Regions from separate parts of the Ancylobacter pratisalsi genome, predicted to be linked through region 1. Evidence: predicted binding sites of a transcription regulator. Region 1 holds the regulator's gene; the other holds the start of a gene.
The links. Region 1 encodes LexA, which represses DNA repair genes until DNA is damaged. Its sites were predicted from a motif close to TGTTCNNNNTGTGTTCNG; they were not measured.

Region 1 (3,782 bases):
TCACGAAGTTGGTGTAGACGCCGAGGTTGCTGTTGCAGCGCACCGGCTGCGCCAGCATCTCCTCGACCGTGTAGACGGTGGGCATGGTCGGCACCGTCAACGCATCGAAGCGACCGAGAATCGCCCGCGCTTCCACCTTCAGCTCCGCCAGGCGGTACTGTCCCCGGAAGGCGTCGACGGCGCTCAGGCCGCGCCCTTGCTCGACGATGGAACGCACCACCGGGTGAAAGGAGGCCGGGCGCGATTCCAGGAAGGGGCCGACCGCAGCCAGACGCTCGGCGACCCACGGCCCCTCGTAAAGCAGCTTCGCGGTTTCGAAGAACGACGTCATGTCGATTTCCTCGACCCGGGCGCCAAGAGCCTGGAAACGGGCGACGGCGGCGGCAAAGGCCTTCTCGGCCAGCCGATCACCGAAGCTGACCAGATCCTCGCGGCGCGGCACCGCCAGAAGCGGCTTGGCAGGAAAGCCCCCAGGCTGGCCGACGGGAAGCGGGCGTGAGAACGGATCGGCGTCATCGGGACCCGCGGCGACGCGCAGCACCGCAAACGCATCTTCCACGGACAAGGCAAACACCGAGACACAGTCGAGCGTGCGGCAGGCCGGCACGACGCCATTGGTCGAGATCAGCCCCAGACTGGGCTTCAGCCCGACAATGTTGTTCAGCCCAGCCGGCACGCGGCCCGATCCCGCCGTATCGGTGCCGAGGGCGAAGGGCACCAGCCCCGCCGCCACCGAAACAGCGGAGCCCGAGCTCGAACCGCCGGGCACCAGATCCGGCCGCACCGCGTTGCGCGGCGTCCCATAGGGCGAGCGCGTGCCGTTCAGCCCCGTGGCGAACTGGTCGAGATTGGTCTTGCCGATGACGATGGCACCGGCCCGGCGCAACCGAACCACGACCGACGCGTCGCGCGTCGCGTCATAGGCAAAGTCCGGGCAGGCGCAGGTGGTGGGCAGGCCGGCGACGTCGATATTGTCCTTCACGGCGAAGGGAATGCCATAGAGCGGCAGGGTCGCCGGGTCCAAGCCCTCCAGCGCCTTGAGCGCAGCCGCAATCGCCTTGGGCGGGCTGATCGACGTGAAAATGGCAGGATCACCGTGTCGCTCGATGAGCTCGACGCAGCGCGCAATAGTGTCCGCCGGACGCGCAGCGCCCGAGCGATGCGCTGCGAGAAGGTCCGAAATCGTGCCGATCAATGTGTCACCCTTCCTGTTCCGCCCGATAATGCACAACACTTGCGCACAATGGAAGCCATTGCATACACGATCAACGAATTGCGGCTCGACTGCCGGCGCTTAGCGATCCAATTACCGATTGTGGAACACAAAAAGAACGGATAGTGTTTGTTCGTGATTTGTTTTCATTGCGCGGCACGGACGGAGTAGGATCGATGCTCACTCGCAAACAGCATGAGCTGCTTCGCTTCATCAATGATCGCCTCAAACAGGATGGGGTGCCTCCCTCGTTTGAGGAGATGAAGGACGCCCTGGATCTCAAATCCAAGTCCGGCATCCACCGGTTGATCACGGCCCTCGAGGAACGCGGCTTCATCCGCCGCCTGCCCAACCGGGCGCGGGCGCTGGAGGTCCTGCGGCTGCCGGAAGATTCCCAGCCCACACGCTCTTCGCGCAATTTCGCGCCAAATGTCATTGAGGGCAGCCTCGGCCGGTCGCGCGCGCCCGTCGACGACAGTGCCTCGCGTTCGGTGTCGATCCCGGTGATGGGCCGCATCGCGGCGGGAACGCCCATTTCGGCGATCCAGAGCCGCGATCAAACCATCTCCATGCCCCCGGAAATGATTGCCGGTGGCGAGCATTTCGCGCTCGAAGTGCGCGGCGATTCGATGATCGAGGCCGGGATTCTTGACGGTGATCTTGCCCTGATCCGCAAGAGCGACACCGCCAATAGCGGCGACATTATCGTGGCGCTGATCGACGACGAGGAAGCAACCTTGAAGCGGCTGCGCCGTAAGGGCGCCTCCGTCGCGCTGGAAGCGGCGAACCCCGCATATGAAACACGCATTTTCGGCCCCGACCGGGTCCGCATCCAGGGGCGTCTTGTCGGGCTTTTCCGGCGCTACTGACATGACCACGCCGCGCGGATGCGCCGAATGCTGGAGGGACCGGCTGGCGCGGCATCCCGTGGAGGGACGACGGGAGACGGCGTGATCCGGCAAGGCGCGGCGTAATTTCAGTGGTGGCGGGGCGTCTGTTTGGTTCCCTGGGTTCACGCGGGTATTCAGGGTTCAGTTTTCCGAGGCGTTCACGGCATCGTCTGGCCCGTCGGCCCCAGGGTCGACATCGGGCGTGGAAGCGTTATCGGGATCCGCCTCCCGAACCGCCGCCGCGCCCCGTGCCCTTGGGATCGATGGACGGTTGATCGTAGAATCGGTCGCGGGAACCGATGCGGACCGGCGAAGGATATCGGCCGCGGCGGGTGCAGGTGGCTGCCAGGGCCGTGGCGCCCCGGCCGGTCGCGCCATTATCAATTCCCATTCTTTCGTATCCAGATACTGAGCCGCCAGCCCCCCGTGCTGGCGGTACGCGTCGACATAAAGAACCGTCGCCGCGCAATCCTCCGGGGGCTCGTAGGGCGTCACGACCAGATCGGCCCGCCGACAGTCCTCGAACAGGGACGCCCGGTCCCGCGAATAGGCCACACGCGCCGCGTTCGGACCGGGCAGCGTGCAGCCGAGGGAATCGCACGCCGCCACGGCCGTCAGCCGCTCCGATGCCTCCGTGCCCCGCGCCCCTTCCGCACTGAGCCACTGGCCGACCTCGAACCGTTCGGCAAGGCGTGCCGTGCGGGTGCCCATCAGCGCAAGGTTCCCGTCGGGTCCGCGAACCGCCACCGTGCGGGCCCGCGAATCGACGTAGAGGTCTGGGCGCGGTGCGGTGAGCGTGATCCACGCCGCGCACCCCGCCAACAGCGGCGCCACGAGCGCGAGGCGCGTGCGCAGCAGGCAAAGAGCCGCCAGGGCGAGGCTCATCAACACCAGGCTCGCGATCGGCATGGCTGCTAGGCCGCGATCCGCGCCCGGCAGAGCCGACACCGCGGCCGCAATGGCAATCATCCGATCGATGCCCCAGCCCATCACCCGCCAGGCCGGGCCATCCCAGCCAAACGGCATCAGAAGAGACCCCGCCAGCCCCGCCGGCATCACGATGGTCGAGACCACCGGCATCGCGGCCAGATTGGCGAGGAGGCTCAGGGGCGCAAGGCGCTGGAAATGAAAGGCGGCGAAGGGCGCGGTCGCCAGCCCGGCCACCAGTGAAGTGAGCGCCAGCGCTGCTATGTAACGCGCCGGCCAGAGCGACCAGCGCCGCGCGCGCGGCCCCCCGGACGACGGCACCAGCAAATGCCCGAACCGCTCATAGGCGGCCACCAAGGCCAGCGTGGCGGCGAAGGACATCTGCGCGCCCGGATCGAGGATCGCCCATGGCATCAGCGCCATGACACAAAGAGCCGCGATCGCCAGGGTGCGCAGGGTAAGAGCGGGCCGGCCGACGATAACCCCGAGCAGCACCAGCAGGGTCATCACATAGGAACGCTGGGTCGGCACCTCGGCTCCGGACAGCAGCAGATAATAGGTCGCGGCAAGCAGCGCGGGCAGCGCCGCCCAGCTCTTGATCGGGTAGCGCAAGGCGAGAGCGGGCGAGAGCGCCAGCAACGCCCGGGCCAGGAAAAACACCGTCATCGCCACCAGCGCCATGTGCAGCCCCGAGATCGACAGCACATGCGACAGGCCGGAGATGCGCATGCTCTCCTCGATGCTCTCCGGCA
Region 2 (3,782 bases), 220 kb from region 1:
TTGAGAGTGCCGAGCAGGCGCTCATTGTCGCGCTGGTGCAGGCCGATGGACGGCTCGTCCAGCACGTAGAGCACGCCGGTAAGCCCCGAGCCGATCTGCGAGGCGAGGCGGATGCGCTGGCTCTCGCCACCCGACAACGTACCCGAGGCCCGGGCCAGGGTGAGATAATCCAGGCCGACATCGAGCAGGAAGGCCAGCCGTTCGCGGATCTCCTTGAGGATGCGGACGGCGATCTCGTTCTGCTTGTCGGTGAGCTGTGCGGGCAGGGTGCCGAACCATTCCAGTGCATGGCGCACCGACAGCTGAGCCGCCTGGCCGATGTGCTGTCCCGCGATCTTCACGGCCAGCGCCTCGGGCTTGAGCCGGTAACCATGGCAGGCGGCGCAGGGCACCGCGGAGAAATACTTGCCGATCTCCTCGCGCGCCCAGTCACTCTCGGTTTCCCGCCAGCGCCGCTCCAGATTGGTAACGATGCCCTCGAAGGTCTTCGAGGTCTCGTAGGCGCGCATGCCGTCGTCATAGACGAAGCGGATCGCCTCGGTGCCCGAGCCGTAGAGGATGACCTCCTGCGCCTTGGCGGGCAGCTCGTTCCACGACACGGTGAGCTTGAAGCCGTAATGGCGGGCGAGCGCATCCAGCGTCTGGCCGTAATAGGGTGAGGAAGATTTCGCCCACGGCGCCAGCGCCCCCTGCTTCAGGGAGCGGGCCTTGTCCGGCACCACCAGCTCGGGGTCGATCTTGCTCTCATGGCCGAGCCCGTCGCACACCGGGCAGGCGCCGAAGGGATTGTTGAAGGAAAACAGCCGCGGCTCGATCTCGGAGATCGTGAAGCCCGAAACCGGGCAGGCGAACTTTTCCGAGAAGACGATGCGGCGCGCCTCGCCATTGGCTTCCTTCTCGTCGGCGAACTCGATCACCGCGATGCCGTCGGCAAGGCCCAGTGCGGTTTCGAAGCTGTCGGCAAGCCGGCTCGCCATGTCGGGATGCACGACGAGCCGGTCCACGACCACGTCGATGTCGTGCTTGAACTTCTTGTCGAGCGCCGGCGCGTCGGCGATCTCATGGAACTCGCCGTTGATCTTGACCCGCTGGAAGCCCTTCTTCTGGAAATCAGCCAGCTCCTTGCGGTACTCGCCTTTGCGCCCGCGCACCACGGGAGCCAGCAGATAAAGCCGGGTGCGCTCGGGCAGCGCCAGCACACGGTCGACCATCTGACTGACGGTCTGGCTTTCGATCGGCAGGCCGGTCGCCGGCGAATAGGGTACGCCGACGCGCGCCCAGAGCAGGCGCATGTAGTCGTAAATCTCGGTAACGGTGCCGACGGTCGAGCGCGGGTTCTTCGAGGTGGTCTTCTGTTCGATCGAGATTGCCGGGGACAGGCCGTCGATCTGGTCGACATCCGGCTTCTGCATCATCTCCAGGAACTGGCGCGCATAGGCGGAGAGGCTCTCCACATAGCGCCGCTGTCCCTCGGCATAGATGGTGTCGAAGGCGAGCGAGGACTTACCCGAGCCCGAAAGCCCGGTGAAAACGACAAGGCTGTCGCGCGGGATTTCGAGATCGACATTCTTCAGATTGTGCTCGCGCGCGCCCCGGATCGATATCGAACGGGCATCACGGCGCGGCAAAGGCTCCACGCGATCCTTCATTACCGTCTCTTCCACGGGCCCCGGCCGGGCCGATTTTCACGAATTCCCGGCCCGTGTCCGCCACGCGGGCACATCGCCCACGCTGCGGAGACAGCGCCAAACAATCAGCCACGCCCACTCAGGGAAGGCAGGCAATATCCATACGTGCGGCAAACCCGCCCGTGCCGCGCCCGGAAGCGGAGGCGTCAGGACGCGACGCCGGCCCCCCGCAGGGCGATGGCTGCGCAGCCGAGAGCGGCGAGCAGCCCACCGGTTACGGCGAGCAGCGCGCGCCGGATCATCATCTGGCGAGCATCTTCGGCGCGCAGAGCGATAGCGCGGGCGGTGCGGCGGCGGGTGCGCGGATCATTCATGACATTACAAGCTCGGTGATCGTCTCGGTTGGGCTGTCATTAACATAGTGTCGCCTCCGCCCACTGCAAATGAGCGACTCGCGCTCTTGCATCGATCTAGCCACAATGATAGGAACATAACAAGAACAATCATCGGGCGCGAGGTGAGAGGCGGGTGCCGGTCCGCCCCGCGCGCGCCAATGTAGTGGACAAAACCGCCAGATGCCGCGCCCGGCGGCACGTGGTTGGTTTAAGGTGACGTCTTTGACGGAGCGCACGGTCACTGTGCGTTCGGATGCGGAGGATATGATGGCGGGCAGCGTCAACAAGGTGATCCTGGTCGGCAATCTCGGCCGCGACCCGGAAGTGCGCACGTTCCAGAACGGCGGACGCGTGTGCAATATGCGGCTGGCCACCTCCGAAACCTGGCGCGACAAGGCGTCGGGAGAGCGTCGCGAGCGCACGGAGTGGCACAGCGTCGTCATCTTCAACGAGAACCTCGTGAAGGTGGCCGAGCAGTATCTGCGCAAGGGCTCTAAGGTCTATATCGAGGGCCAGATCGAGACCCGCAAGGCGACGGACCAGGCCGGTGCGGAACGTTATTTCACCGAGATCGTGCTGCGCCCATTCCGTGGCGAGCTGACGCTTCTCGACGGCCGTAGCGGCGGCGGCTCCTCGGAAGGGGGCGACGACTACAGCGCGGGCGGGGGCAGCGACTTCGGCTCGTCCGGCGGTTATGGCGGCGGCAGCTCCGGCGGCCGGTCCTCGGGCGGGGAGCGCAAGCCCGCTGCCGTGGGCGGCGGCGGTAAGTTTGGCGGCGGTGGCGATCTCGACGATGAAATCCCGTTCTGAGCCTCGCTTTCCGGTGCCGTTCCACGGCAAGGCGCCGCGCACCTGACCTAGCGGGTGCGCGGAGGGGAAGGCTCAGGGGAGGGCCGAGATGAACCTGGCGCCGCTCCTTGATGCCTCTCCGGCGATTCGCCTGCACGCCTTCGCGGCGTTCGCTGCGCTTGGCGTCGGCATCGTGCAGATGGCGGCACCCAAGGGCACATTTCCCCATCGCGGCGTTGGCTGGGTCTGGGGCGCGCTCATGGCGACAGTGGCGATAAGCTCGTTCTGGATCCACGAGATGCGCTGGTTCGGCCCATTCGGACCCATTCATCTGCTTTCACTCTACGTCCTCGGCGCGTTGCCGATCGCGCTCCTGAGTGCGCATCGGCATGCGGTTCAACGTCACCGGGACGCAATGCGCGGCCTGTTCATGGGCGCACTAGTGCTGGCCGGACTTTTCACGTTCTGGCCGGGGCGCATCATGCATCAGGTGCTTTTCGGTTCCTGACCCGTGACGCGCGCCGCGTATCGGCCAAAGGCGCAATTGACCCCGAAGGAACGTTCAGCCGGGAAAGGCCGCCTTGATTCCATCGATCACGAACTGAACGGCGAGCGCGGCAAGCACGACGCCAAGCAGGCGCGAGAGAATCGCGTTGCCGGTGATGCCGAGCAGCCGGTTCATCCGTTCGGCGATAAGGAACACCAGCAGGCAGCTCGCCAGCACCGCGACCGTGATCGCGAACAGCGCCGCGAGGCGGGACGGATCGCCATGCGCCTCGCCCGCCAGCAGCAGCATGGCGGTAATGGCGCCGGGCCCGGCCATGAGCGGAATGGCCAGCGGGAAGACCGCCAGCGTCCGCAGATGCTGCTCGCGTATCGCCACCTCGGCGGCTTCGAACTTTCGCTCGTGGCGGCGGGCGAACACCATCTCGAATGAAATGGCGAACAGCAGAAGCCCGCCCGCGATGCG

Region 2: the regulator LexA is predicted to act here: its motif matches at 2,113-2,130, upstream of ssb (single-stranded DNA-binding protein).

Annotation. Positions count from the first base shown of each region.
Region 1 is NZ_CP048630.1:4,231,984-4,235,765, reverse strand. It holds gene atzF (allophanate hydrolase) at 1-1,195, opposite strand, end outside; gene lexA (transcriptional repressor LexA) at 1,390-2,082, shown strand; gene G3A50_RS19720 (ComEC/Rec2 family competence protein) at 2,245-3,782, opposite strand, start outside.
Region 2 is NZ_CP048630.1:4,449,757-4,453,538, reverse strand. It holds gene uvrA (excinuclease ABC subunit UvrA) at 1-1,649, opposite strand, end outside; gene G3A50_RS22430 (hypothetical protein) at 1,835-2,002, opposite strand; gene ssb (single-stranded DNA-binding protein) at 2,291-2,833, shown strand; gene G3A50_RS20730 (DUF2306 domain-containing protein) at 2,922-3,320, shown strand; gene G3A50_RS20725 (MarC family protein) at 3,375-3,782, opposite strand, start outside.